3 regions of the Actinomadura sp. genome follow, and region 3 is predicted to be linked to each of the others. Evidence: riboswitches for the same ligand, from Rfam matches in the RefSeq annotation. Region 3 holds a riboswitch; each other region holds the start of a gene.
What was found. A riboswitch is a leader RNA that binds a small molecule or an ion and turns the genes downstream of it on or off. The one in region 3 is predicted to bind cyclic di-AMP.
Positions count from the first base shown of each region.

Region 1: linked by a shared signal. The riboswitch ahead of ACIWVC_RS28680 (NlpC/P60 family protein) and the one ahead of ACIWVC_RS31280 (CHAP domain-containing protein) in region 3 are both predicted to bind cyclic di-AMP.
Region 2: linked by a shared signal. The riboswitch ahead of ACIWVC_RS21650 (NlpC/P60 family protein) and the one ahead of ACIWVC_RS31280 (CHAP domain-containing protein) in region 3 are both predicted to bind cyclic di-AMP.

Region 1 covers NZ_JBIQHY010000119.1:11,092-18,528, forward strand. The annotation lists gene ACIWVC_RS28665 (cytochrome P450) at 1-1,149, opposite strand, end outside; gene ACIWVC_RS28670 (LacI family DNA-binding transcriptional regulator) at 1,206-2,228, opposite strand; gene ACIWVC_RS28675 (LuxR C-terminal-related transcriptional regulator) at 2,713-2,943, shown strand; gene ACIWVC_RS28680 (NlpC/P60 family protein) at 3,168-4,163, opposite strand; cyclic di-AMP (ydaO/yuaA leader) riboswitch at 4,167-4,347, opposite strand; gene ACIWVC_RS28685 (amino-acid N-acetyltransferase) at 4,640-5,161, shown strand; gene ACIWVC_RS28690 (RDD family protein) at 5,166-5,969, shown strand; gene ACIWVC_RS28695 (RDD family protein) at 5,977-6,630, shown strand.
Region 2 covers NZ_JBIQHY010000067.1:14,500-21,936, reverse strand. The annotation lists gene ACIWVC_RS21675 (NlpC/P60 family protein) at 1-232, shown strand, start outside; gene ACIWVC_RS21670 (MarR family winged helix-turn-helix transcriptional regulator) at 242-766, opposite strand; gene ACIWVC_RS21665 (amidohydrolase family protein) at 829-2,115, shown strand; gene ACIWVC_RS21660 (Mut7-C RNAse domain-containing protein) at 2,144-2,932, shown strand; gene ACIWVC_RS21655 ((deoxy)nucleoside triphosphate pyrophosphohydrolase) at 2,932-3,324, shown strand; gene ACIWVC_RS21650 (NlpC/P60 family protein) at 3,424-4,440, opposite strand; cyclic di-AMP (ydaO/yuaA leader) riboswitch at 4,448-4,595, opposite strand; gene typA (translational GTPase TypA) at 4,798-6,651, shown strand; partial or broken gene ACIWVC_RS21640 (FHA domain-containing protein) at 6,731-7,437, opposite strand, start outside.
Region 3 covers NZ_JBIQHY010000149.1:118-7,554, reverse strand. The annotation lists gene ACIWVC_RS31285 (CDP-glycerol glycerophosphotransferase family protein) at 1-2,834, opposite strand, end outside; gene ACIWVC_RS31280 (CHAP domain-containing protein) at 3,063-3,806, opposite strand; cyclic di-AMP (ydaO/yuaA leader) riboswitch at 3,818-3,955, opposite strand; gene ACIWVC_RS31275 (SpoIIE family protein phosphatase) at 4,426-6,285, opposite strand; gene ACIWVC_RS31270 (hypothetical protein) at 6,501-7,307, opposite strand.

The DNA.
Region 1 (7,437 bases), on a different contig from region 3:
GAGGGCCACGTCGCGTTCGAACAGTTTCCTGAGCGCGACCTGGCCCTCCAGCCGGGCCAAGGGCGCCCCCAGGCAGAAGTGGATGCCGTGGCCGAACGAAAGGTGCCGCGGGGCGTCGCGTCCCTCGATGTAGCGCGTCAGGTCCAGCCGGTCCGGATCGTCGAACACGGACGGGTCGCGGTTGGCGGCACCCGTCAGCAGCAGGATGAGCTTCCCGCGTTCGATGAGCGTCCCGTCGAGGTCGACGTCCTCCAAAGCGGCCCTGAGGGTGAGCTGGACGGGCGGGTCGTAGCGCAGAAGCTCCTCAACGGCGGCCGGGACGTTCTGAGGGTGCCGCCGGAACAGCTCCAGCTGCGCGGGGTCGCGGAGCAGCGCCAAAGCGCCGTTCCCGATGAGGTTCACGGTCGTCTCGTGCCCTGCCACGAGCAGCAGCACGCACGTCGCGAGGAGTTCCTCCTCCGACAGGACGTCCCCGCCGTCGGAGACGTCCACGAGCGCGCTCACGAGGTCGTCCCGAGGCCGGAGGCGCCGCTGGGCGGCCAGCTCCCGGAAGTAGACCGCGAACTCCTCACGGGCCTTCTCGCGCAGCCGGATCTCGGCCTCCGGCAGGAGGAAGTCGGGGTCGAGGCCGCGTGCGAGGCTGTCGGACCAGCCTTTGAACAGGTCGCGGTCCCTGGCGGGGACGCCGAGCATCTCGCTGATCACGATGACGGGCAGCGGGTAGGCCAGCGCGGCGATCAGGTCGACCTCGCCGGACACGCCGTCCAGCAGCTCGTCGACCAGCGCCTCCACCCGCGGCCGCAGCCGCTCGACGAGCCTCGGGGTGAACGCCTTGCTGACCAGCCGCCGGAGCCGGGTGTGGTCGGGCGGGTCCATGGTCAGGAACGACCGGTTCCGGGCGCGGGACTCGCGCCACAGCCCGCCGCCCTCGGGCCGGTGCCCGAACCGGGGGTCGCGCAGCACCCGCTCGCACAGCTCGTGGGAGGTGGTCACGCGGAGGCCGACGTCCGTCCGGTGCAGGCGGCTCCCGGCGCGCGCGAGGCGGCGGTAGTGCGGGTAGGGGTCGGCCCGGAAGGCCGGATCCCCCGGATCGAACCCGAGGACCGCCGCGGCCTCGACCTCGACGACCTGCCCCGTCCTGTCCTCCATGCCCCCAGTCACCCGGAAATCAGACGAGATGTCAACAGGGTGACGGGGACGGGGCGTTAAGCGCTTTCGCGGACGACCAGTTCGGGGCGCTGCACGACCTGGCGGTGCTGGTGGGACTTGCCCTCGGCCATCTCGGCCAGCGCGAGCTCGGCGGCCTCCCAGCCCAGCTCCCGGCGCGGCTGCCGGACCGTGGTCAGCGGGACGGCGGCGCTCGCGGCCAGCTCGATGTCGTCGTAGCCGATGACGGCGATGTCCGCCGGGACGCGGACGCCGAGCCGGGTCAGCTCGTTGATCAGCCCGATGGCCAGCAGGTCGTTGGCGCAGAACACGCCGTCGGGGCGCGGCGACATCGCCATCACCGCGTGGGCGGCGGCCTGCCCCTCGGTGGGGCTCAGGGCGTCCTGGACGAGCGTGGCGGGCTTGCCGAACCCGGCCTCGACGATCGTCCGGGCGGCGCCGTCGCGGCGTTCCACGCAGGGCTGCGGCTCAGGGACGCCGGTCACGAACACGATCCGCGCCCGGCCGATGCCGAGCAGGTGCGCGGCGGCGATCTCGCCGCCCGCGACATGGTCGACGCGGGCCGAGCAGGCGTGCGAGGAGTCGCGGTCGATCAGCACCACGCTCATGCCGGCGGCGCGGAACCGGGAGATGTCCCCCGGGTCCAGCCCGACCGGGATGATCAAGACCCCGGCGGCGCGCTGCTCCTCCAGGAGTTCCAGGGAGCGGCGCTCCTTGGCGGAGGAGTGGTCGCTGGACAGCCAGAGGGCGTCATGGCCGGCCGCGTTCAGCGCCGCCTCGGCGCCGCGCGCGACATCGGACGCGTACGGGTTGGCGAGGTCCTCGACGACGATGCCGAAGGCCCGGCGCGGCTGGTCGCCGAACTCGCCCGCGGTGCGCTCGGGGCCCCGGCGGAGCCGGCGCGCGGACTCGTTCCGCACGAATCCGAGCTCCTCGATCGCCGCGCGCACGCGGTCACGGGTAGCTTCGGCCACGAGGTCTGGCCGGTTTAGGACATTCGAAACGGTCCCAACTGAGACTCCAGCACGCCTCGCGACCTCACGAATACTGGTCTGTGGCAACTCGCTCCTCGTCCCGACCCGGGAGAGTTTCCCCAGGTAGTGGCGTTATGCACGGCATGTGTCCGCTGCTGCGACTACGCAGCGTCACTAAACGGACGCGTAGCGCATTTGGACAACGCTTGACGGGCCGGATCCGGCCGCCTAGCGTTCCGAGCCGAAGCGTAGCTTGAAACGATTCACGATCTTGGTCCGCGGCGAGATCTGGCGAGTTCGACGAGAAGGGACGGGTGCGGATGGCTGGCGATCTCATCCCGTCTCCCTCGGACGACCAACGAGTGAATCGTCACCCGGAGTTCCCCCGAACGACCCCGCAATCGGCCAGGCGGCCACCTCCGGCCAAGCGCGCGAGACAGAAAAGGAACCCGATGATCTAAGTCCGGAAGGCTCCGGACCCGGCAACCCAACGCGTACAGAGGCCCAACCCGTGCCTGTGCAGCGGACGGCTGCATCCCCGCGGTCATCACCACGGACGAGGGAGGACGGAGTGGAAACAGCCACACTCGCACGTCGTGGCACCGACGATTTCGGGCTGAGCGAGGAGGAGATCCGGTTGCTCGCACAGATCGCGAGCGGTGTCACCGCCGATGTGGCGGCGCGCAAGCTGGAGCTGAGCGCACGGACCCTGCGGCGCCGGTTGCGGACGATCTGCGACCGGCTGGAGGTCAACACCCCTATCGAGGCCGTGGTGTGGGCGGCCCGGAGGCAGCTCATCTAGCCGGCTCCACCCCGACGCTCGCCAGGGGACGGGCGAGCGTCACCGAGAGATCCAGGCGGCGAACACGGTCGAATCCCGTCCGACCCCGCAGCGGCGGCGCCGGCGCCCTGGCAGGTAGGTCCCTGCAGGAGGCGTCGCCGCGGACGGTGTTCGAAGCCCACGCCGATGGGTCTCTTCACCATGTGCACGGGTGACCGGGCAAGGCCGTTCCGGGGCAAGGGCCGCTAGGCGACCCGGACGGCGCCGGCGAAGGGACGACCGGCCAGAGGCACGATCTTCACGACGTCACCCGTCTGGGGCGCGTGGATCATCTTGCCGTCACCGACGTACATCCCCATGTGGTGCAGGTCGGAGTAGAAGAACACGAGGTCGCCCGGCTGCAGCTGGCTGCGCGACACGTGGGTTCCCGCGTTCCACTGGCTGCCGGTGTAGTGCGGCAGGTTGATGCCCACCTGCCTGTAGGCCCACATCGTCAGGCCGGAGCAGTCGAAGCTGTTCGGGCCGGCGGCGCCCCAGACGTACGGGCGGCCGAGCTTGGTCATGGCGTACCGCAGCGCCTGCGCGGCCTTGCCGGTGCCGATGACGGGCAGCTTGGCGAGCTGGGTCGGGTCGCGCTTGACGATCGTGCCGCGCACCTTCTCGTAGGCCGCGGTGACCTTCTTGCGCTGCGACTCCAGCTTGGTGCGCAGGTCCTTGACCTGCTTGGCGCGCGCCTCGGCGGACTTGCGGGCGCGCTGGGCGGCCTGCATGGCCTGCATGAGCCCGAGGACCTTGGTGCTGTCCTGCTTGGCGAAGTAGTGGAGGGTGGCGGCCTGGTCGAGGACGGCCTGCGGGTCCTGGGAGGCGACGAAGGAGACCGTGGGATCGGAGCCGCCCTGCATGTAGCTGGTCGCGGCCAGCGCGCCGACCTTCTGGCGGATGGCCTGGAGCGCCTTCTCCTGCCGCTCGGCGTTCTCGGCGGCGACCTTGGCGGCGCGCTGCGACTGCGCCAGCTTCACCTTCAGGCCGTTGTACTGCTCGGTCAGCTGCTCCAGCTGGTCGGCGAGCTTGAACGCCTGGGACCGGAGCTCCTTGGTGGACGGCTTCGGGTCGGCGTGCGCGACGGCGGTGGATTGCGGGGCGATGACGTGCGGTGCGGCCGTCAGGGCGATGAGCGCGCCGGCGACGGTGACCGCGCGGCCGCGAAAACGTGAAAGAGATGCAGGCCGCGATTGCTGCACGAATTCTCCTCTCCTCGTCCGCCTACCGGGTTAGCTGACGGGTTGGGGCCGGAGCAGCCCGTCCGCGAGCATGCGCGGGCAGTGCCGCGGCGTTGCGGATTCACCCCTGACGGCGCCGGTCCGGGGGACGCATCCCCGAACGCTCCGAAAGTGGGTCCCCGGCTCCCCGGGGCGCTGGTTGCGACCCGCGGGACTCGGCGGTGCGGCCTCCGTTCTGCGGGTGGCCGACGTCAGCGATGGACACTAACGGAACGCGCAAGGGATGCCAACCAGAACAGGTGAAATCGCAGGTCGTGCGGCGAGGCGCGTGTTGCGCCGAGCACGTTCAGTAACGGGGAGCTGTGGTGCGCGTCACTTTTCGAACGCCGATAGCCGTGCCTAGTTGTTTCTATCTAGTTCTTCTTGGAAGGCGGCCGCGGCACGTCTGCCTACGCGTGCGTTCGATAAGACCAGGTGTTCGATAATCTCGCCTGTTTGTGGAGGTCGTGATCCGGCGTGCCCGCACCGCCGACGTTCAGGAGATCCGCAGGCTGGTCGATCTGTACGCCGGGTCGGGGCGACGCCTGCTGAAGAAGTCGACGGTGAAGCTGTACGAGGACGTCCAGGAGTTCTGGGTCGCCGAGGAGGTCCGGCAGGGGGAGCCGGGTCGCGTCGTGGGCTGCGGCGCCCTCCACGTGATGTGGGAGGACCTCGCCGAGGTCCGCTCCGTCGCCGTGGACAAGGGGTACGGCGGACGCGGCATCGGGCACCGCATCGTCGCCCGGCTGCTCGACACCGCGCGGGAACTCGGCGTGCGGAGGGTGTTCTGCCTTACCTTCGAGGTGGAGTTCTTCGGCCGCCACGGCTTCCAGCCGATCCTCGGGACTCCGGTGGCGCCAGAGGTGTACGAGGAGCTTCTCCGCTCTTACGACGAAGGCGTCGCGGAGTTCTTGGACCTCGACCGGGTCAAGCCGAATACGTTGGGCAACACCCGGATGTTGCTTCGCCTGGAGGACTGACCCAATGAGCGATTCCCCCAACCGTGGTCGGCGTTACCGAGCGCCGCAGGGGCAGGGTTCCTACGGCCCCCCGCCCCCGTACCAGGGTCCCCAGTGGCAGCAGCCCCGGCAGCCGTCACAACAGCAGTGGCAGCAGCCCTCGCCCCAGCAGCAGTGGCAGGAGCCTCAACAGGGCTGGGGGCAGACCTACGAGGCGTCCTACGGCGAGTACGGCGGCTCCCATGGCGACGAACCGCAGCTCGCCCCGATCCTCCGGCGGGCCGGCGCCCGGCTCCTCGACAACGCCCTCGTCGCGGTCTTCGGTTTCGCGCTCATCCTGCCCGTGACGGTCGCCGCCTTCGGGCTCGGCGACAAGAGCGGCAGCGACCAGGACGAGGGCGGCATCTGGAACTGGCCCATCATCTTCACGCTGTTCTGCGTCATGTCGGTGCTGCCGTTCCTCTACGAGGCCGTCCAGCTCTCCATGTGGGGGCGGACGCTGGGCAAACGCGTCATGGGGCTGGGCATCGTGCAGGCGCGTCCTGTGGGGCGGCCGATGACCACCACGCAGGCCGTGTGGCGGGCGGGGATCGTCCACATCGGCTACCAGATCGGTGTCTTCTTCTTCCTCGTCCTGGCGGTGATGGTGTGGGAGTACGCCGCCTACGGGATGGCACTGGTCTGGGTGGGCGGCCTGATGGCCTACCTGTGGGCGATCTGGGACCAGCCCCTGCACCAGGCCCTGCACGACCGCTTCGCCGACACGCTCGTCATCGACGAGCGCGGCACGTACGACGAGTACACCGAGTACACCGAGTACGCGGAGTAGGGCCGCGATGGCGGCTGACCTCGCCGAACCGGGCCAGCGCCTGCTGGCGCGCGTCGTCGACACGCTCATCGTCGGCGTGCCCGTCGTCCTCGTCGTCCGCGAACTGTTCTCCGGGCATGCGGTGGACGTCGTCGCCCCGCCGGCCGTGGCCGGGTGCATGCTGCTCTACGAAGCGGTCCAGCTGGCCCTCTGGGGCCGGACGCTGGGCAAGCGCTTCGCGGGCATCGAAGTCGTCGCCGCCCTGCCGGCCGTCCAGTCCGGCGGGGCGGACGCGGAGGAGCCGGCGGGCACGGGCGGCGCCGGGATCCTGCCCCTTTCCGTGCCGGGATTCGTGCCGGTGACCGCTCCCGAGGGGCCCGCGCCCGAGGGCGCGCCTGAGCCAGCCCCTGAGGGCGCCGCATCCGAGGAGGGCGCGCCCGCGCGATCGGCCGGGCCTCCGGGCGGCGAGGCGGAGGCCGGTGCTCATCCGGGCGTTCTGCAGTCCGTTCTCCGCGCCGCGGTCTATTCGCTGCCGATCGCCGCGCGCCCGATTCCCGTGGCGGGTCTCCTGGCGAGCGTCTTCTGGGTCGCGAACGCCGGGCTCATGTTCGAGGGGACGCGGCGCCAAGCCGTCCACGACAGGCTCGCGGGGACCGTCGTGGTAAAACGTTCGCGCCCCTGATTCTCCGGCCTTCTGCGGCCCTCTCAGGCGCGTTCAGGCGCGCTTCCGGTAGACGATCCCGTTCCCTCGTCCCGCGATCCATCGCGGGACGAGGGTTTTCGCCTGTCTTCTACATGCTTTCCACTGGGATGGACCGGTCTGTTTCGGACCGTCCGCGTTCGCAAGGCGAATCCCAGCTCGTTCCGGTTACGGCCCTGAATCAAGGCGGGATGTGCCGCCTCCCGGACACCCCCTCCGGATTGAAAGACTCCTCGCGCGCCGTTGCCATGGGGCCGGGGATGCCGCTTGTCGGGCGGTACTGGACTAACTCTGGACGGGACGCGGTCTCACTGCGGAACGGACTTTCGCGCGCCCACGCGCACGGTGCCGGTTCGTGGACCACGTTCACCCCGCCGCTTCTGGACCGGATGTGGGAGAAGTGGGTTACCGGCCAGTCGGATTGTGCCCCAATCGGCCGTTTTCCGGAGGCCGGCGCGGCGGCGGCATCGGCCGCATCGCCGAGAGGCGGCGCGGGGCCGCGACTTCCCGCCCGGCGCGGGCGGAACCGACTTTCGGCACCGCCCTCCTTCCGGTTATCGGGCAACATCAGCCGGTCAGCGCGATGATCTCCGCTTTCCGTTCCTTGGGACCCCTCGGGCATACACGCGTCCATGCGTGCCCAGGCGTCGTCCTGGGTCTCCCCAGGTGCGCGGCGTGCCGGAGCGCCGGGCCGCGCGGATTCCCGGCCGCGGACGGGTTAGGGCCGTTACGTCGGGTTAATCGTTGAGCGCCGGTACCGGCGCGCACAGCCTGTTAAGGTCCGGGCAG
Region 2 (7,437 bases), on a different contig from region 3:
GCCCGGCGACCTGGTGTTCTTCAACTCAGGCCCGGGGACGTCGCCGAACCGCCCCGGGCATGTCGGGATGGTCATCGGCAAGGGCAAGATGATCGTGGCGAGCTGCTCGACGTGCGTGCCCGCGATCGGCGTGAAGTCGTACAAGCGGTCGGACTGGGTGGGCGTGACCCGCCCGCTCGCGCGGCCCGACTTCAAGCAGAAGGTCAGCGAGCTGGCCGCCCGGCGGCCCTGACCCGCGGCGTCAGCGGAACCGCCGGCCGCCGGCCGCCAGCAGGATCTCGCGGAGCGCGTCCGCGGCGGCCCGCACGTCCCGTTCCGGCACCCGCGCCATGACGTCCTCGTGCGCGTCCCCGGCCGCCTTCAGGGCGCGCTCGGTGACCCGCAGCCCGTCCGCCGTGAGCCGCACGAACCGGCTGCGGGCGTCGCCCGCGTCGGCCTCGCGTTCGATGTAGCCGACCCTGTGCAGCCGCTGCAGGACGTTGCTCGTCCCGCCCGAGGTGAGGAACGCCGACCGCGTCAGCTCGCTGGGCCGCAGCCGGTAGGGCTCGCCCTCGCGCCGCAGGACGGTCAGCACCTCGAACTCGGCGTAGGTCAGCCCCAGGTCGGCGAGGGCGGGCCGCATGGCCTGCTGGACGAGCATGGCGATGCGCCCGGCCCGCTTGCCGACCTCCAGCATCGCGATGAGCGGCTCGGACAGCCCGTCCCGCCGCCACGTCGCGGCCACCGCGTCGACGTCGTCGCGGCGCTCCCCGTCGTCTCCCTGCACGTCCCCGAGGATACTGACTCGCCATATTGCTTTCTTAAAAGCTTTTCTTTAAGCTTTCTCGCATGACACCGACTGTACTCCTCCGGAACGGCGTCGTCATCGACACCGCACCCGCGCCCACCGTGCTCGGGAAGGCCGACGTCCTGGTCGAGGACGGCCGCATCGCCGCGGTCGGCCCCGGCCTGGCCGCACCGCCGGACGCCGAGGTCGTCGAGGCGGCGGGGAAGCTCGTCCTGCCGGGCTTCGTCGACACCCACCGCCACACCTGGCAGGCGGGGATCCGCGCGACCGTCCCCGACGGCACGCTCCCCGCCTACCTGGAGCGCGTCCTCGGCGAGCTGGCGCCCCGCTACCGCCCGGACGACGTGTACGCCGGGACGCTCGCCGGCGTGCTGGAGTGCCTCGACTCCGGCATCACGACGCTGGTCGACTGGTCGCACATCCAGCTGAGCCCCGGCCACACCGACGCGAACGTCGAAGCGCTCCGCGCATCGGGCATCAGGGCGGTGTTCGGCTACTGCTACGGCGGCGACGGCGGCCCCGGCGCGCTGGCCGCCGAGACCCGCCGCGTCCGCGGCGAGTACTTCGACGCGCCCGCCGGGACGCTCACCATGGCGATGGCGGCGCTCGGCCCGGAGATCGCGGGTGAGGAGCGGGCGCTGGCCGAGTGGCGGCTGGCCCGCGACCTCGGCCTGCCGGTCACCGTCCACATGGGCGGCCACGGGCCCGAGAGCGCCGCGCGCGGCCTCGCCTTCCTCGCGGACGCCGGGCTCCTGAAGCACCCGACGACCTACGTCCACGCCAACCACTACACCGGCGAGGAGTTCGAGCGGATCGCCGGCAGCGGCGGGACCGTGTCCGTCGCACCCGCGATCGAGGCGGCGCTCGGCATCGGCCCCCCGCCCACCGGACGGGCCCGGAACGCGGGCGTCCCCACGGGCCTCGGCGCCGACACGGTCGCGAGCGGGCCGGGCGACATGTTCAGCATCATGCGGGCCGCCTACTTCCTGGAGCGGGGACGCCCCGGCGGCGCGGGCCTGGGGTTCACCGCCGCGGACGCGCTGCGCATGGCCACCATCGAAGGGGCCGAGGTCGCCGGCCTGGCGGACGTCACCGGGTCGCTGACCCCCGGCAAACACGCCGACATCCTCGTCCTCAGCGTCGACACCGGCACCGCCGCGGCCCACGACCCCATCGCGGCGGTGGTCCTGTCGGCGGACACCCGCAACGTCGACACCGTCCTCGTGGGCGGCCGGGTCGTCAAGCGCGGGGGAGTGCTCGGCGGCCACGACGTCCCGGCCCTGCTGGACTCCCTCTCGGAGTCCGCCGCGCGCCTGACCCGCCGATAATCGCACGGGAAAGCCGGGGGCGCGTGGCATGCTGATCGGCGTGGAGCCCGAGATGACCGTCCGCGTCGCGGACGAACTGCTGATGTTCCTGCCCGCCACCCGGCGCAAGAGCGTGAACCAGGTGCCCTGCGACGGGACGTCGACGCTGGGTCACCTCGTCGAGTCGCTCGGGGTGCCGCTCACCGAGGCGGGCCCGATGACCATCGGCGGCGAACCCGCGGAGCCGTCCACCCGCCCGCGCCCCGGCGACGAGGTGCACGTGGCGGCGGTGCCGCGCCCCCAGCCCGTCCCGCTGGAGCCGGGCCAGGACGCGCCGCGCTTCCTGCTGGACGTCCACCTCGGCACGCTCGCGCGCCGCATGCGCCTCCTCGGCCTCGACACCGCCTACCACAACGACATGGACGACCCGGCGCTGGTCGTCCAGGCCAACGAGGAGCGCCGCGTCCTGCTCACCCAGGACCGCGGCCTCCTCCGCCGCCGCGCCCTCTGGGCGGGCGCCTACGTCCGCGGCTCCCGGCCCGACGACCAGCTCCGCGACCTCCTCGACCGGTTCGCGCCCGTCCTGCGCCCCTGGACGCGGTGCACCGCCTGCAACGGCGAGCTCGTCCCGGTCGACAAGCGCGAGGTCGAGGGCGGCCTCGAAGCCGGGACGCGCCGCAGCTACGACGTCTACGGCCGCTGCGCCGGCTGCGGGCAGGTCTACTGGCGCGGCGCGCACGGCGGCCACCTGGAGGAGATCGTCCGGGAGGCGACGCGGCTGGTCGGCGCCGCACGGGACGGCGGCAGGCCGGAGGCCGCCATGACGGAGAGGGGCTGATGGCCATCGCTCTCGTGGTCGTGGGCGCGGCGATCATCGCCGGCGGGCGCCTGCTGAGCGCGCAGCGGGCCGAACCGCCGCACATGGCGGGCGGCTGGGAACTGCCGGGCGGGAAGGTCGACCCGGGCGAGTCCGACGAGGACGCGCTGGTCCGCGAGTGCGACGAGGAACTGGCGATCAAGATCCGGCTCGGCCGCCGCGTCGGCGGCGACTGGACGCTCAGCGAGCGGGCGCTGCTGCGCGTCTGGACCGCCGAGATCATCGAGGGCGAGCCCCGGGCCCTGGAGCACCTGGCCCTCCGCTGGCTGACCCCGCCGGAGTTCTACGACGTCGACTGGCTCCCCGGGGACCGCCCGGTGATCGACCTGCTCGCCCGGGAGCATTTCAGCTGAGGCCCGGCCGCACTCCGGGCGTCGGATCGCGCGGATGAGTTCGGGGGCTTCCTGCCGCGCCGCAGGAAGCCCCCGACATCCGTGGGGGCGCCGCGCCCGTCAGGAGATGCGGTTGGCGCCCGCGTAGTCGGAGCGGTCCGACAGCTTGGAGATTTTCACCACGTCGCCGGTCTGCGGAGCGTGCAGGAACTTGCCGTCGCTCAGGTAGATCCCCATGTGGTGCAGGTTGCTGCCGAAGTACACGAGGTCGCCAGAGCGCAGCTGGCTGCGCGGCACCTTCGTGCCGAGCTGGTAGAGGTCGCCGGTGTAGTGGGGCAGGCCGGGCTTGCCGACCTGGGCGTAGGCCCACACGACGAGGCCGGAGCAGTCGAAGCTGTTCGGGCCGGCGGCCGCCCACACGTAGGGGGAGCCGATCTTGCTGTAGGCCTTGCGGGCCATCTTGGCGGGCAGGCCCGAGCCCTTGATGCTGGCGGTGAGGCCGGTGCGCGGGTCGCGGGCGTGCGTGGTGGAGAGCTTGTCGAGGCGCTTCATCACCTCAGTGACCTTGGCCTTGGCCTGCGCGCGCGCCTTCTTGGCGTCCTCCCACGCCTTCTTGACCTGCGCGGTCTTGGCCTCCGCGGTGCGCTGGGCGGCGTCGGCCCGCTGGATCTGCTTCTGCAGGGCCTTGACGGCGGCGGCCTGGTTCTGGGTGAGGTAGGCGCGCTCGGTCAGCCCCTCGGCGGAGCCGTCGGAGCCGAAGATCGCGTCGGGGGCGCCGGCCATGTAGGTGGCGGCGGCCATCCGCCCGAGCTGCTCGCGGGCCGGGCCGGCCTGGGCGCGCAGCACCTGCGCGTTCTTGGTGGCATCCTGCTCGGCCTTCTGCGCCGCCTTCAGGTCCACCCGGGCCTTGTTGTACTTCTCGGTGAGGATCTCGGCCTCTTCGTTCAGCGCCTTGAGGCTCTTGCGCAGGCCCTTCTCCGTCGTCGGCGTCGGGCTGGGCGCGGTCGCGGCGGCGGCCAGGCGGAGCGGCGGCGCGGCGTGGGCGGCGACGGGGGCGGTGGCGCCGAGGCCGGTCAGGAGCAGGGCGGCGGTGGCGGCGGGCGCGAAGCGCCGCCGCCGGCGGGGGTCCGGTGCCAAGCCGGTGTTCTCCTCTCCTCACGCGCCTACCGGGTTAGCTGACGGGTTCGGGCCAGGAGTCGCCCTACGGCGCACCGCCCTGCGGCGCGTCGATTCACCCCGAGGGTTGGGTCCCCGGTTCTCCCGGCGGGCGGGAGATTCGGCGTGCCGGTCGCAGCCCCGGGGGGTGGGGCTCCGGACGACCGGATCTCGGGCAGATTACAAAGGATGAGCAAAGTTGGCGAATCGGGGCGCGTGTGACCGCGTGTGAAGGGTGGGAGGACGCGGCCGGGATGGGCCGGGCACCGCGGCGCGTAGAATGGAGTGCTGCCGCTTTTCTGCGGCGACTCTCCTGAAACCTCACGCAAGGTAACCCGCATGCCCATCTCCACCCGCGACGACCTCCGGAACGTAGCGATCGTCGCCCACGTCGACCACGGGAAGACGACGCTGGTCGACGCAATGCTCTGGCAGTCCGGGGCCTTCCGCGAGAACCAGGACGTCGACGACCGGGTCATGGACTCCAACGACCTGGAGCGCGAGAAGGGGATCACGATCCTCGCGAAGAACACCGCCGTCCGGCACAACGGGCTGACGATCAACATCATCGACACCCCGGGCCACGCCGACTTCGGCGGCGAGGTCGAGCGCGGGCTGTCCATGGTGGACGGCGTCGTCCTGCTGGTGGACGCCAGCGAGGGGCCGCTCCCGCAGACCCGGTTCGTGCTGCGCAAGGCGCTCGCCGCGCGGCTCCCGGTGATCCTCGTCGTGAACAAGACCGACCGTCCCGACGCCCGCATCGACGAGGTCGTGGACGAGACGTACGAGCTGTTCATGGACCTCGACGCCGACGAGGACCAGATCGACTTCCCGATCGTGTACGCGTCCGGCCGGGCCGGGCGGGCGTCGCTCGACAAGCCCGCCGACGGGGAGATGCCCGCCAGCGCCGACCTGGAGCCGCTGTTCCAGGTCATCACCGAGACGATCCCGGCGCCGTCCTACGACCCGGACGCGCCGCTGCAGGCGCACGTGACGAACCTGGACGCCTCCAGCTACCTCGGCCGGATCGCGCTGTGCCGCGTCCACGCCGGGACGATCAAGAAGGGCCAGCAGGTCGCCTGGTGCCGGCACGACGGCAGCATCGAGCGCGTGAAGATCACCGAGCTGCTGATGACGGACGCGCTCACCCGCAAGCCCGCCGACGACGCGGGGCCGGGCGACATCATCGCGATCGCCGGCATCCCGGAGATCATGATCGGCGACACCATCGCCGACCCCGACGACCCGCGCCCGCTGCCGCTGATCACCGTGGACGAGCCCGCGATCTCCATGACGATCGGCACCAACACCGGGCCGATGGCCGGCCGCGAGAAGGGCACCAAGGTCACCGCCCGCATGGTCAAGGACCGCCTCGACCGCGAGCTGGTCGGCAACGTGTCGATCAGGGTGCTGCCGACCGAGCGCCCGGACGCGTGGGAGGTGCAGGGCCGCGGCGAGCTGGCCCTCGCGATCCTCGTCGAGAACATGCGCCGCGAGGGCTACGAGCTGACCGTCGGCAAGCCGCAGGTCGTCGCGAAGACCATCGACGGCCGGAAGCACGAGCCGGTCGAGCGGCTCACCGTCGACATCCCCGAGGAGCACCTCGGCGCCGTCACGCAGCTCATGGCCGTCCGCAAGGGCCGCATGGAGCACATGACGAACCACGGCACCGGCTGGGTCCGGATGGAGTTCCTCGTCCCGGCGCGCGGCCTGATCGGGTTCCGCACCGAGTTCATGACCGAGACGCGCGGCACCGGCATGGCGCACCACGTCTTCGAGGGCTACGAGCCCTGGTTCGGCGAGCTGCGCACCCGCCCGTCCGGGTCGCTGGTCGCCGACCGCGCGGGCGCCGCCACCGCCTACGCGATCACGAACCTGCAGGAGCGCGGCACGTTCTTCGTCGGGCCGGGCACCGAGGTGTACGAGGGCATGATCGTCGGGGAGAACTCCCGCGCCGACGACATGGACGTCAACATCACCAAGGAGAAGAAGCTCACGAACATGCGGTCGTCCACCGGCGACGAGCTGGAGCGGCTCACCCCGCCGCGGATCCTGTCGCTGGAGGAGGCGCTGGAGTTCTGCCGCGAGGACGAGTGCGTCGAGGTGACGCCCGCGAACGTCCGCATCCGCAAGGTCGTGCTGGACGCCAAGGAGCGCGAGCGCATGCGCGCCCGCACCAAGCGCGCCGGCTGACCCGCCGGCGAGCGGCCTTAGCGTGAAGGAGGCGGCCCCGAGGTTCCGAGAACCGCGGGGCCGCCTCCTTGCATGCGGGTCACTTCAGCTGGACGGTCCCCGTCACGTCGGCGGCCAGGCGGAGCTGGTCGCCGTCGCGGAGAGGCGCCTCCACGCCGCGGGGGAGCCGCTCGCCGTTGACGAACGTCCCGTTGGTGGAGCCCTCGTCCCGCACCCAGGCCGTGCCGGACGGGTCGAGCCAGACCGTCGAGTGGCGCCGCGACACGTTGTCGTACTGCGTGAACGTGGCGGCCACCGGCGACTGGCCCGCGTCCCGGCCGAGCACCAGGTGCTGGCCGACGGACACCTTCAGCTCGCCCGTGGGGAACTGCACCCGCAGGACGGGCGTGCCCTGCTTGGGCAGGGGGCGCAGGCACGAGTCGCACTGCGCGGCGCCCGGGTTGCTCAGCACCGCCTCGCAGTACGGGCACATGAACGCCGTGCTGTCGGGGGCGGGGGGACGCTGGCCCTGGTTGTGGTCGGGCGGCAGCAGCGTCGCCTCACGGCCGTGCGGCGGCAGCGGCGGCCCGCCGTGCTGCGGTCCGCCGTGCTGCGGTCCGCCGTGCTGCGGTCCGCCGTGCGGGGGCGCGCCGTGCGGGGGCTGCCCGTGCTGCTGGGGCGGCGGGCCGAACTGGTGGTCCGCCGGGCCCGGCTGCGGCGCGCCGTACTGGTCCTGCTGCGGAGCCCCGTACTGGTCCTGCGGGGCGCCGTACTGCTGCTCCTGGGGAGCGCCGTACTGGGCCTGCT
Region 3 (7,437 bases):
TCCACCACCGTCCGGGCGGCGGTGCCCCGGTCGTGCTCGCCGAAGCGCGCGGCGAACGCGCGGCGCCGGGCCGCATGGGCGGCGTCCACCGCGTCCAGGCCGGCGAGCGCGGCGACGAGCTCCTCCTCCGTGCGCGTGATCGGCCCGGGCCCGTGCAGGTCCAGGTCGAAGTAGCCGGCGGTGCGGTCCCGGCCGTCCGGGAGGTGCAGGATGATCGGCCGGTCCAGCAGCGCGAAGTCGAACATGATCGAGGAGTGGTCGGTGACCAGCGCGTCCGCGAGCAGCAGCAGCGGGGTGACGTCGGGCACGGCGCCGACGTCCCGCATGACCGCGCGGGCGCCGGGCGGGACGTTGGCCCGGCACAGGTAGTGCGGCCGGACGAGCAGCACGTACTCCTCCCCCAGCTCCCGCGCGAACACGTCCGGGTCGACGGGCGGGTCGAGCAGCTTGACGGGGCGCCCCTTCGGCCCGGTGGCGAACGTCGGCGCGTACAGCACGGCGCGGCGCCCGCCGTCCAGGCCGAGGGACGCGCGCAGCGAGGCGACCTCGGCGGCCAGCTCCGGATCGCCGTCCACCCCGTTGACCAGGGGGTCGTTGCGGGGGTAGCCGGCCGGGAGCAGCTCGGAGCAGACCCCGAGGCCCGCGCACAGCGTCTCGGCGTCGTGCCGGGAGCGCACCAGGAAGCAGTCGTAGCGCTCCACCATCCGGCGCAGCCGGTCCCGCTCGGCGGCCGGCCCACTCTTGAGCCGCGGCCGGTCGAGGCCCATCAGCTTGAACGCCGACCCGTGCCAGGTCTGGATGTAGGTGGTCTCGGGACGCTTGCGCAGTCCCTCCGGGAAGCCCTGGTTGTCCACCCAGAACCGGGCCCGCGCCAGCGCCAGGAAGTACGCCCACGAGCCGCGCCGGACCAGCACGGCGTCGTCCGGGAACCCCTTCGGCGACGACGCGTACGCCCACACCGCCGTCACCGGCCGGCCCGTCCTGCGCAGCTCCCGGTAGATGTACTTCGGGTTGTCCGAGTAGTGGCGGCCGAGGTGGCTCTCGAAGACCGCCAGGCCGGGCCGGACGGGCAGCCGGCTCAGCACCCGGTTGAACACGGCGATCTTGGTCTTGCGGGCGGTCAGCCGGCGGCGCACGCTCGTCCCGATCCCCCGGGCGCGGCGCCAGGCGAGGCGTCCCGCCGGGGAGCGGGCGGCGCGCAGCGCGGCGGCCCCGGCGAGCCGCGCCCACGGGCTCGCCGTCTCCAGCGCGAAGGCCAGGTGCCCGCCGTCGGTGACGTAGGAGCGGAGCCGGTCCGCGGCGATCCGGGTCAGCCGGGGCCGGACGGGCAGGCCGACGCCCGCCAGCGACGGCGACCCGCGGCCCTCGCCGAGGCGGGTGACGATCTCCTCGCCGTCCGCCCGGACGCGGAGCCGCACGTCCCAGACGGGGTCGATGAACCCGACCGGCCGGATCCGCCGGGCCGGGTCGAGCTCGGCGCGCCACGCCAGCCGCTCCCCCTCGTGCCGGATCGCGGCGCGGGCCCGCGCCTTGCGCGCGCGGCGGCGCCGGTCGCAGAACTCCAGCGTGGCGGCCAGGTCCGCGTCCGGGGGGATCCGGCCGAGCGGGTTCAGCACGTGCCCGGCCAGGTGGAGGCGGCCGCCCCGCATCTCCAGCCGCGTCACCGTGTTCGCCGGGCGCACGTCCTTCAGCGGGCGGACGTGGAAGCCGAAGCCGGTCACGTCCAGGACCCGGCGGCCGAGGCTCCCCCGCGGCCGGTGCGCGCCCCAGAAGACCCGCCCGTCCCGCTCCACCAGCCGCGCGCGCAGTTCGGGCCGCTCGGCGGGCCGGTACTCGGCGGCGGCGAGCGCGGCCGCGTGGTCCCCCTCGCGGATCAGGTACGCGGCGATCGCGGGCATCGGGTTGGCCAGCTCGAAGACCCGCGGGTCGAGCTCGGCCAGGTACGCGGCCGCGAGATCGAGGAAGCGGTCCCGGTAGCCGGCGTCGCGGTCGCGCAGCTCCCGCAGGTAGAGCAGCAGGTCGTGGTTGACGAACTTCACGTCCTTGGCGCGCCGCAGCTCGTGCGCGCCGCGCAGCGTGAACAGCATGTCGATGCGCCGGTGGATCTCCAGCCGGTCGGCGAAGTTGGCCAGCTCGGCCCGCCGGTTGGAGATCGACGGCGCCGCCGTCCGCTGCCGGACGTGCCAGTGGTAGACGCGGTGCGGGATCAGCGCGGTCCGGCGGGCCGCCAGGTACGCCTCGGCGGTGAACAGCAGGTCCTCGTAGTGCAGCCGCTCGACGAACCGCAGCCCGTGCTCCTCCAGGAAGCCGCGCCGGTACGCCTTGTTGGTCGAGAGCGTGTCGTAGAGCAGGTCGGGGTTCTCGGCCAGGGACCCGTAGACGGCGCTGTTCCGGTAGAGCCACGGATACCAGGGGCGGATGCGCCCCTTCGCGCCCTCGGGGACGTCCAGGAAGATCCGGTCGCACAGCCCCGAGACCAGGTCGGCGCCGGTGCTCTCGGCGGCGGCGAGCAGGTTGAGGCAGGCGTGCCGGTCCAGCAGGTCGTCGCTGTCGAGGAACATCAGGTAGCGCCCGGCCGACGCCTCGATCCCGGTGTTGCGGGGACGGCCGCAGCCGCCGGAGTTGGCCGGCAGGTGCACGGCCCGGACCCGTCCCGGATGCGCGGCGGCGAGCCGGTCGGCGACCTCCCCCGTGCCGTCGGTGCTGGCGTCGTCCACGATCACGGTCTCCACGCCGCCGAGCGACTGCGCCAGCGACGAGGCGACCGCCCGGGGAAGCCGCCGGGCGTCGTTGTAGGCGATCACGACCACGCTGACATCCGGGCGCAGCCGCATGGGCATCCCTCCCGTTCCGCCGGGGACCGAGCCGGGCGCCGCGGGGCGCCGGCCGGACGCGCGTCCGCCAGGGATTCCTTTCCTGGAAAGCCTCAGTGAGGTCCAAGAGGGATCAAAGGCTGTCAACGCTTCGCATTACCCGACTTCACCGGAGACATGGGGGCAGACCGCCCGGAAAGCCCGAAGGCACCCGGCCGGGGAGCCGGGCGCCTTCGGGTGCGGGGAGGGTCAGGAGGCGTAGTCGGGGTAGCCGTAGCCCACGATCTGCGACTTGTCGCGGATCTTCTTCTCCACCTCGTTGTTGCTGTTGCCCTCGATGGTCTTGACCTTGCCGCCGCCGTTGTCCTTCACGACGAGGCCGACGTGGTCGATGTCACCGATGCCGCCCTTGGAGCCGTTCTGCCAGTCGAAGAACACGACGGCGCCCGGCTTGGGCTTGTGGCCCCAGCGGTCGGTCTTCTTGAACCAGCTGGCGTGCTGGACGGTGTAGGCGTCCCAGCCCATGTTCTTCACGCCGGTCTGGGCGCCGAGCCAGGAAACGAACATGTCGCACCACTGGGCGCCGTTGTAGGCCTTGACCGAGAAGCCGCCGTCGCGCTTGGCGGTGGCCTTGGCGTGCGGGGTCGAGACGTACCACTTGTGGAACTTGGTCTGACCGCCCTTGCCCTCGCTGATGCCGACCTGCTTCTGGGCCAGCTTGATGACCTCGGACGGCTTCACGTCGCGCGGCGGCACCTTGTAGCCGGCCTCGCGGGCCTCGGCCGCGCTCGTCTTCGCGGACGTCTGCGAGGCGGCGGCGCCCTTCGCGGCGGCGGCCTGGGCGGGCGCGTCGGCCGCGGCGCTGCCACCGGCGAGGGGGTTCAGCACGGCGAGCCCGACGGCGCCGGCGAGGACGGCCCCGACGGCGGCGCCGACGGCCTTGTCCTCGGACGAGAAGCGGTTGAGCGAAAGTCGATCGAAACGACCGGACATGCAGGGAATCTCCTTGTCTTCCATGGCGCCTACCGGGTTAGCTGACGGATTCGGGCATGGAAGCAGCCCTACGGCGCGGCTCTGGACGCGCCGATTCACCCCTGGAACGTTGGGTCCCCGGCTCCGTCCGGTCGTGGCGACCGGGACGGACTCGGCCTCGCACCGCGGACGCGGTGCTGACTATTCGGATTTGCCTCAGCGACTGGTCTCGGTGAGGGGGGCGCGCATCGTCTGGCGCGCATCGCGTGCGGGTGCCGCTCCGCGATCATCGGCCGCACTGGGCGCGGCCGGCGGCAACGCATGGGGCGCGCTGCGGGATTCGGATAGAAGGTAGCAACCTTCTCAAGAAAAGCAAACCAGGCACAAACCTCGGTTATGCCCGCTCAATGCCCTTCCAAGGATTCACCAACAGCGTCCGGCCCCGGGGTGTTCCCGATCTTTCCCCGACCGGCCCTCAGCCCTTTGCCCATGGGACTTACCGGCCGATGAGCAAAGGGTAAAGAACGCTCACCGGGCGAGGGCCGGCGCCCGGCGGACCGCCGCGCGCCGGCCCTCGCCGCCGGTCACTATGAGTCGTACCTCACACGGGCGCCCCTCGCGGGCGGGCGCGTGGGGTCGGTCACTCGACGAGCAGGGCGAACAGGGTGGTGTCGTCCGCCGCCCGGTCGAACTCCATCCGCGCCAGCACCTCGTCCAGGGCCAGGTCCGGGCGCAGCGAGGAGTCCTGCAGGATCTCGGTGAGGCGGCCGATGCGCTCGTCCAGGTCCGCGTCCCTGCGCTCCACCAGGCCGTCGGTGTAGAGGAACAGCAGGTCCCCCGGGTGCAGGCGGGTGGTGATCGTCGTGTACTGCCAGGGCATCGCGCCGAGCATCGGGTCGCGGACCACCTCCAGCGGCGCCGCCCGGCCCTCCCGCACCAGGATCGGCGGCGGATGGCCCGCGCACGTCCACGCCAGCACCCGGCGGGACGGGTCGAAGTGCGCGACGATCGCCGTGCCCGTGGCGGGCGGGTCCATGGTGCCGACCAGCTCGTTCAGCCAGTCCACCAGCCGTCCCGCCGGCTCGCCCGTGCAGGCGAGGCCGAGCAGCCCGTTCCGGGTCCGCGCCATCGCCGCCGCCGCCGGGAGCCCGTGCCCGGCCGCGTCCCCGATGGCGAACAGCCCCCGGCCGTCCGGCAGCGCCCGGGTCGCGAACCAGTCCCCGCCGATGCGGGCGGTGCTCTCCGCCGCCAGGCTCCGGACCGCCATGCCGAGGCCCGGCAGCTGCTCCACCTCGTCCTCGTCCGGCAGGATCGCGCGGCGCAGCGTCACCGCCACCTTCCGCTCCTGCGCCGTCCGCGCCTGCTGCTTCAGCATCTGCCGGCGGGTCTCGGCGAGCGCCCGCTCCACGCCGCGCCGCCGGGTGATGTCCTGCGAGACGACATTGATCGAGATCGGCAGCCCGGAGTCGCCCAGCACCGGCTCGGCGAACAGCCACAGATGCCGCGGCGTCCCGTCCGGCCCGATCACCCGGTGCTCGGCCTCCACCGGCTCGCGGCGGGAGAACATCGTCTGGACGGCCTCCTCCACCAGCGGGAGGTCGTCGTCCGCCACGGCCTTCGGCAGGTCGTGCGGCATCGGCGGCACGTCGTCGGGGCCGAGGCCGTAGTTGGCGCGCATCTGCGGCGTCCAGTCCGCCTCGCCGGTGGCCAGGTCCCACTCGCCGAACCCGATCAGCGCCAGCCGCTCCACCCGCTCCAGCCGCCGCGCCACCCGGTCCTCGGCGAAGTGGTACCGCCACGTGACGCACACCCCGGTCGGCACCCGGACGCATCGCACGCTCATCCGGGACGACCTGGACAGGCCCCCCTGGGCGGTGGAGTACATGAACGAGGGGCGCTCCATCGGCGTCCCGGTCTCCAGCACCCTGGTGTACTCGTCGAAGAGCCCGCTGAGCGCGGCGCCCGGATCCGTGCGCAGCAGCCGCCGGCCGGTCAGCTCCTCCCGGCCCCGCCCGAACATGTCCCGCGTGGCGTCGTTGAGATCGGCGTAGAGGAAGTCGGCCACGGCCCCGTCGGGCCCCCTGACCGGCACCAGGTGGGCGCAGGAGTCGAGCGTCCCGTCCAGGAGCGCCCGCGCCACCGGATCGTCGCCCGCCTCGGCGAGGATCTCGGCGTCCCCGGAGGTGTCCTCGGCCGCCACCCGGCGCAGGACGTCCTCGGCGTCCGACAGGACGGCCTGGCGCTCGGCCGTGCCGCCCTCGGCCCGCGGCGCCCTCCGGTCCGCGACCACGGCCCCCACCGGCCCGCCGCCCCCGTCCTTGACCAGCACGGCCGCCGCCTCGGCGAGGTCGATGTCCAGATCGCGCGCGAGCCAGATCAGATGCTGCAGGGCCTCCCCCGGCGGGACGCCGAGCCGCCGGGCCAGCACGACCCGCGCCTCGGACAGCACCGCGCGGTCGTGCGCGGCGCCCCGCAGGTCCTCAAGGTCCGCAACGTGCACCCCGGGCTGGGTGCCCTCCGGTTCCGCCAACCCTGTGTCCCCCGTTCGGCGTCACTGCCCCTGGGAGAAAAAAGCTACATACGCCAGCGAAGGACTATTCGCCCATAGCCTGGTAAACAGTCCATATCTTTGCCCCGGTTTTCCGTTCCCGCCCGGACTCCACCGCTTCCGATGACCCACTCCGGACGGAACCCTTCCCGACCCTGTGACGCCCGTCACGCCGCCCGATAGACGTCCCTGGTCAGCGCCGTGATCCGCTTGGCCGCGGCCCGGAACGACGACCCCGCCGGCTGCAGCGTCAGCACCACGACGATCTTGTTCCCCACCACTCCCGTCGTGTGCAGCACTGGCCGCCCGAGCCCCAGATCGGGCCGCCACGCCGCGGGCCGCACCCCGCTCCCGCACGGCTCCGCCGGCACGTCCCCGAACCCCGACCACCCCTGCTTCACGGCCCACGGCCGCTTGATCGCCCGCGGGATCCCGAACGTCTGGTCGAACCCGTCCTTCCCGCACGGCGTCGACCGCCGCAACTGCGCGAGCACGAACTCCCGGTGCGCGCCCGGCGCCTTCTCCAGCAGGTACCGGTAGGTCTTCACCACGTCCCGCGCGCTCAGCGCCGTATACCCCCAGAACCCGGGCTTCTCCCTGGGCGGCGGCGCCGTCTCCTCCAGCCCGATCCGCCGCACCATCCGCTCGATGATCTTCCCCTGCCCGCCCCGCCGCCAGAACTCCGTCGCCGCCCGGTCGTCGCTCTCCCGGAGCATCGGCACCAGCAGCTCCCGGTCCGCCGCCGACACCCGATGCCGCTCCAGGTAGTCCAGCGCGATGAGGATCTTCACCACCGAGGCCGACCGGAACGTCCGCCGCGCCTCCCGCTCCAGCACCACCCGCCGCGCCTTGCGGTCGAACACCACATAGGAGGCCCGGACCCCCGCGGGCACCCGCACAACGGGCCGAGCCGACTCGGTCGCCTTCGGCGCCTCCGGCGTCTCCGACCCTTTCGCCGCCTCCGGCTCGCTCACCGGCCGCGCCCCTCCCCCGCACCCGGACACCACCCCGGCGCACACGACCCCGGCGAGCAAGCCCCGCAAAGACACCATCCGCCTTGCCTACCAGAGATCACCGCGCCCGTAACCCGGTACGCACGACCCC